DNA from 2 places in the Virgibacillus salarius genome. Region 2 is predicted to be linked to the other one. Evidence: a T-box and tRNA genes for the amino acid it is inferred to sense, from the RefSeq annotation. Region 2 holds a T-box; the other holds one or more tRNA genes.
The links. A T-box is a leader RNA that pairs with one kind of tRNA and senses whether it is charged. The one in region 2 lies ahead of ABDZ84_RS20690 (valine--tRNA ligase), so its partner is inferred to be a tRNA-Val.
Positions count from the first base shown of each region.

Region 1: it has a tRNA-Val gene. The T-box ahead of ABDZ84_RS20690 (valine--tRNA ligase) is inferred to sense a tRNA for this amino acid. The anticodon was not compared.

Region 1 is NZ_BAAACY010000036.1:11,986-15,399, forward strand. Features, by position in the region: gene ABDZ84_RS05735 (cupin domain-containing protein) at 1-566, opposite strand, end outside; gene fabI (enoyl-ACP reductase FabI) at 904-1,680, opposite strand; tRNA gene ABDZ84_RS05745 (tRNA-Glu) at 1,934-2,008, shown strand; tRNA gene ABDZ84_RS05750 (tRNA-Val) at 2,036-2,111, shown strand; tRNA gene ABDZ84_RS05755 (tRNA-Thr) at 2,116-2,191, shown strand; tRNA gene ABDZ84_RS05760 (tRNA-Tyr) at 2,237-2,321, shown strand; tRNA gene ABDZ84_RS05765 (tRNA-Gln) at 2,332-2,406, shown strand; tRNA gene ABDZ84_RS05770 (tRNA-Lys) at 2,620-2,692, shown strand; gene ABDZ84_RS05775 (hydroxymethylglutaryl-CoA reductase, degradative) at 2,992-3,414, shown strand, end outside.
Region 2 is NZ_BAAACY010000171.1:1,153-4,566, reverse strand. Features, by position in the region: gene ABDZ84_RS20690 (valine--tRNA ligase) at 1-1,515, opposite strand, end outside; T-box leader at 1,568-1,823, opposite strand; gene ABDZ84_RS20685 (hypothetical protein) at 1,962-2,150, shown strand; gene ABDZ84_RS20680 (protein kinase family protein) at 2,147-3,157, opposite strand; gene spoVID (stage VI sporulation protein D) at 3,216-3,414, opposite strand, start outside.

The sequences.
Region 1 (3,414 bases), on a different contig from region 2:
TAACCTTGGTTGTTATTTTTTGATTTGCGACTACATTCATCCGTTGGTCCAATAATAATGGTTTCGTTTTTTATCGGTGCAACGGCCTCTTTCCATGCTTCTGGATCTAAGCAATACGTATGAGCTATAACGTCTACAGGAGTTTTTGTCAAGATATCTGACCCTAAGATATATTCAGGATATGGCGCGTCAAAAATGGCTAGTAAATGTGTGTTGTTCTCTGACGCTTCTTCCCAATGCCACCATCCCTGAGGTATATTTGCAACTTGGCCTGGTGTGATTGGTATATTTTTAACTTCGTTATTGAAAGGGTTCATAAAGGAAACGACAGCTGAACCACTAATACAATACACCAATTCTGCTGCGTTTTGATGATAATGTGGCTCAACAACATGACCCTTGCTTAAATAGATATCAAGTATCGATACATTACTTAATGTATTTAATACATCTCTTCCTAACCGGTTAATATAATTCTCGGAATTCCTTGTAAATAATCGATTCGTATTTAAATCCGAGAAATATTCCACATCAGGCTTCGTGTAATCCATGTAAGAAGTTACCATAAGCTTTTCTCAACTCCATATATTTAAAGTTATTCACATCATATCTTATGAAAAGGTATGGAAAGTGTGACAAATGCCTATATTGCTTACAACTAAAATTATGAGAAGCTTGCGAGAAAGAATACAAATGACATAGCGTTATGATGAATTAACGAAAGTATGGAACGTGATAGGGTGGCTATAGAAGTAATTCAAGCTAACAGGTAGGAATAAGTTTGATATAGTAGCCTAGCCATCGGTGTTCGTTTAGAAGGTAAATGACCATGTCTATAGGGTGATTGTTAATAATTTTTCTTTTGACATAAACAAAGGACGTACACGAATGCACGTCCCACTACTAACCGCCAATAATATGGTATCCAGAATCAACATGAAGAACTTCTCCGGTAATACCTCGGGAAAGTTCACTCATAAAGAATAGTGTAGCATCTCCAACTTGATCCTGATCCACATTTTTTCGAAGAGGAGCTTTTTCTTCGATCATCCCTAATTTTTCGTTGAAACCAGACACTCCTTTGGCTGATAGTGTACGAATTGGTCCGGCAGATACTGCATTAACTCGAACACCATATTTACCCATATCTTCAGCTAAATATCGCACGCTTGCTTCTAGAGAGGCCTTGGCAACACCCATAACATTATAGTTTGGAATAACCCTTTCTGCACCAAGATAAGTTTGTGTAACAATACTTCCACCCTCTGTCATTAGGTCCTTTGCGGCTTTTGTTACAGCTACTAAGGAATAAGCACTAATTTCCTGAGCTAGTAAAAAGCCATCTCGTGATGTGTCTGCATACTCACCTTGTAATTCCTCTCTGTTAGCAAAGGCTACTGAATGAACGATTCCATGAATGGTTCCAATCTTTTCTTTTATGGTAGAAAAAGCTTCAGTAATACTCTCGTCATTAGCTACATCACAGGATACAATCAACTTAGCTGTAATATCATGCTTATCAAGAAGCTTTGTCAATTTCTTGTAAGAACGATCTTGTCTATATGTAAATATTAGATTTGCTCCTGCTTTATGTAAGGATGATGTTATTCCCCATGCGATGCTTCGTTCACTTGCAACACCCATGATAACAATGTTTTTTCCTTCTAATAAATTCGTCATCAAAGTACCTCCATAATAATTCTTTTGTACATTATAACCTATCCCATAAATTGAAAGAAAGTCTTATCTATTGTATCATAGGACACTTCGTAATAAATTGCATCAAACCTTTGATCTTGTAGGGGTTGAAACGAAAAAATAAAAAAAATTAAATTCCCCCTTTACAAACCATTCATATCTGGGTATAATAAAATTCGTTGGTTTACGACAGAGTTTAACAAAATTCGTTGTAACATATGCCAAATAAATGTTTGGCCCGTTGGTCAAGTGGTTAAGACACCGCCCTTTCACGGCGGTAACACGGGTTCGAATCCCGTACGGGTCACCAATATTATTTTAATATACGAGTGGTTTTGGAGGATTAGCTCAGCTGGGAGAGCACTTGCCTTACAAGCAAGGGGTCGCAGGTTCGAGCCCTGCATCCTCCACCATAAAGCCGGCCTAGCTCAACTGGTAGAGCAACTGACTTGTAATCAGTAGGTTGGGGGTTCAAGTCCTCTGGCCGGCACCATTTTTTACAAACCATGAATAAATTATAATATATAGTTAACAATATGGAGGGGTAGCGAAGTGGCTAAACGCGGCGGACTGTAAATCCGCTCCCTCAGGGTTCGGCAGTTCGAATCTGCCCCCCTCCACCATTTTTATTGTTGGGCTATAGCCAAGCGGTAAGGCATCGGGTTTTGATCCCGTGTACCCCAGGTTCGAATCCTGGTAGCCCAGCCATTTTTTTATTTATGGGTCTTTTTTTGGGAAGAGCCCTATTTTTTTGATGAATGAATTTTTCAACACGAGCCATTAGCTGGCCGCAAGCATCAGCGAATTAACTACTAGATGCAGGCCTGCGAGGAGTGTGGCATCAGCGAGTTGTCATTCAACACGACGAGCACCATTTTTTGTCAAGCTAAAGCTTAACGTATAAATTATTATTTTCAACACGAGCCATTAGCTCAGTCGGTAGAGCATCTGACTTTTAATCAGAGGGTCGGAGGTTCGAATCCTCCATGGCTCATTTATATTAATAGTATAGAAACGTCATATAAAAGGTGGGATAAACAAGGTCGTTATGGAATGTAGCAGCCTTGTTTATTTGCATTTTAGAGTGATTTTTTACATAATAGTAACAGTTATTTTTTTATACATAGCATGGTATTATGATATCATGTTTTCTTGAGTGAATGTCCTTAAAGGGAGACAACATTTTCTAATGAAAAATGGTACAATCGTGATATAATTTTACTATAGATAATGCCTGATAATAATTTATTCCGTACGAATTTCTATATACAACAATTAAAAGGATGATAGGCAATGGAGACCTCCAGAATTCCTGGTTTTTATAAGAAGTCGGTGGAAGAACGCAGAGATTTGCTGAGAGACATGCATGGGTTGACAGATCAAGATATAAATACCTTAGCTGAGAAGGAAGCGTTATCCCCTGATACAGCTGATAAGATGATTGAAAACGTAATTGGTACTTTTCCCCTTCCGTTAGGATTAGGATTGAATTTCTTAATTAATGGGAAAGAATATGTAGTACCAATGGCGATTGAAGAACCTTCTGTTGTTGCTTCTGCTAGCCATATTGGGAAAGTAGTGAGAGAAGCAGGAGGTTTTACAACTGAAGCAACAGATAGAGTCATGATCGGACAAATTCAGGTTGTTGGATGCCCAGATTTGCAACAAGCTAAAGATAAATTGGTAGCAAAGAAAGATGTACTAATTGAAAATGCT
Region 2 (3,414 bases):
GAATTGCTTTGATTGAAAGATCATCCTTGCTACCCAGAAGAATATAATATCATACCCAGTAACAAGAACTCCTGTAGGGAAATAACGTTTAAAGTCCTCTGCATTCGTATCCGGCCATCCCATTGTCGAAAAAGGCCATAAGGCAGATGAAAACCAAGTATCTAAAACGTCCTCATCCTGCTCCCAATTTTCTAAGTCCTCAGGTGCTTCCTTCCCAACATAGATTTCATTTGTTTCCTTATGATACCAAGCAGGAATCCGATGCCCCCACCAAAGCTGGCGAGAAATACACCAATCACGTATATTTTCCATCCAATTAAGATACGTCCGTTCAAATCGCTTTGGAACGAAATTCACTTTATCCTCTTGTTGCTGTAAATCAATAGCAGCATCTGCTAATGGCTGCATATTAACAAACCATTGAGTGGATAAATACGGCTCTACCACTGCACCGCTTCGTTCAGAATGCCCAACTTGATGCGTATGATCTTCAATTTCAAAAAGAATACCCTGGTCTTGAAGGTCTTTAACAATCTGCCTTCTGCACTCAAATCGATCTAAACCTTCATAACTTCCCGCATTTTCATTCATAGTGCCATCTTCATTCATAACTAATACACGCTCTAGGTTATGTCGATTACCAATTTCAAAATCGTTTGGATCATGTGCAGGAGTTATTTTGACGGCACCGGAACCAAACTCCATATCTACATATTCATCTGCAACAATCTCTATTTCCCTGCCAACAATTGGTAGGGTCACTTTTTTCCCAATTAAATGAACGTAGCGCTCATCGTTTGGATGAACAGCAACGGCCGTGTCTCCTAACATCGTCTCCGGACGTGTAGTGGCAATCTCAATGGTTTCTTCACTGTCTTTTATTGGGTAACGCATATGGTAAAACTTACCATTAATTTCTTCATAAATAACTTCAATATCGGAAAGAGCAGTTTTGGTTTGTGGATCCCAATTAATAATATACTCTCCACGGTAAATAAGTCCTTTTTCGTATAGCTTTACAAATACCTCTTTTACAGCATCAGATAATCCATCATCAAGCGTAAACCGCTCGCGCGAATAGTCTAAGCCCAGTCCTAATTTCTCCCATTGGGAACGAATGAAATCGGCATATTCTCCTTTCCATTCCCAAGCTTTTGCTAAAAATTTTTCTCTACCTAGTTCATAGCGATTTGTTCCTTGTTCTTTCAATTTGGCTTCTACTTTAGCCTGTGTTGCAATACCTGCATGATCCATACCGGGTAGCCACAGGACATCATACCCTTGCATTCGTTTCATACGTGAAATCGTATCCTGCATAGTTGTATCCCATGCATGGCCTAGATGCAATCTTCCGGTTACATTTGGTGGTGGAATAACAATTGAATATGGCTCTTTTTCCGGATCATTGGTTGCTTCAAAATACTTTCCTTCCAACCAAAATTGATACCTACCCTGTTCTACTTCCTTGGGATTATATTTTGCCGAGAGGGAAGTTTTTGTTTCCTTTTCACTCATCATAACGCCTCCTATAACTGTTTGCTACGACAAAAAGCCCTTTTCATCCTACTTAAAGGACGAAAAGGGCATACTTTCCGTGGTACCACCTTTGTTTACACGCTCCATTGGAGCTGTGCACACTTCATTCATTGATAACGGTAACTAAACGGTTACCGGCTTCTTCTACTTATGCTTTTTAGCATGTGTTCAAAGAAGCTGCATCACGGGCGACCTTCCAACATAATCTTACCAAGGAAATTTTCAGCCACTGATTTCCCTCTCTTCTTTGGCAATTATCTTGTACTCTTCCCATTCAGCGCATTTTCAAGTAATAGCTTTATTTTATATAGTATAAGTCATTTCGTCAACTATTTTTACCAGTTTTGCACAAATACATGATATCTATACATAGTATATAGAACAATCACAAAAAAACTTAGCGTTTCGAAAGCGAGGTGAAAACGGTGGCACGATATTACCGTTATCGACTCCCTCCATGGGCTAGAACCTGTATTATTGTTATCGAAAGAGTTACCTTGCCAATATTAATTTTCCAATTAATACGTACATTGTTCTTCCCTACAACCTTTGATGTATTTTTATTAGGCTTAATCGTAGGTATATTTATCGCCTTTTATTTGGAATGGATTTAGCTTTCTAAATCGTCCAAATCAAGGGTATCGTATTCTTTTTCCACATATGCTGACAAGCGTAGACCAAATAGTATTCTTCTAAATATGTGTTGTAATGGTATAATTTGATCAATCATTGTTTTTGATGATTGATCATGCTCTTCTACTAACTGTATATATGGAGCAGGGTCGAGAACCTGTATAATTAACATATATAGTTCTTTATTCGTTAGTTTATTTTCATTCATATAGCTATCAAATTCATCTAAGAAAAGGTCAACAGGAGCATCATAATGCACCGTTTCAGATTTATAGAATTGGGATAAATCGAATGGGGCATATTCGTATCGCGCCTTATCCCAATTTATAAGATACATCTGCTCCGGTGATACGATAACATGTGAGGAATTCAAATTACCATGACACAAGCTATAATTCCACTGTTCTTGCTGCTCCTGCTCATTTATCAACTGGTCAATTCTTCGATTGGATTCTTGTAAACTAAAATCGATGTCACGAAAATGTGTACAAACGAGAAGTTCAAAGGGAGACATATAGTGTTTAGCTTCAAATTGTTCCACAAAAAACAACAATTTCTTTTGAAGTGCTTCACATTGCTTCTGATACCCCCGAAAGTTCTGTACGAATGAATCTGTGTCTACAGTTCGAGTTCTCTTTGTCTTCACATGTATATGACCAAGATGACGATAAAAGTTTCCTATCGTATATTTATCAAAAGATGAAAGGGCATTCCCTCTCCAAGGAGATAAATAATAAACCGTTCCTTCATAGATTTCATAAATATTCCCTTCTCTTGTTAAAAAAACAGGAAGAATCGTATGAAGGTTTTGCGTATATGCCTCCTGATATACGTTCTCCCACATAGCCATATCATCAGGTGAAAGCTGACTTTGCTTTAACGCAAACTGTTGCTGGCCATCTTGTACCTTATATAATTTTTCAGTTTCATTTTCTATGTAAAAAGGTTGCACCGAATAGGCATGTAGCACAGCCTTTAAGTCATCCACTTTTTCGTTCACCACCTAATACTGGAAAACCCCTTGACTTAATCGCAAGGGGCAGCATTTATTTTTTCTTATATGGAATATATAATAACTGACCTTCTGTCACATCATAGTCATCATCTAACTGGTTTTGTTTTATTAATTGTAACGCCGAAATTTGATAACGTTCTGCAATAGAATCTATCGTATCCTTCTCTTGAACAATACAGAGTCTCATACGAGCAAATTGATCCACATCAGATTCCCTAAACATATCAGAT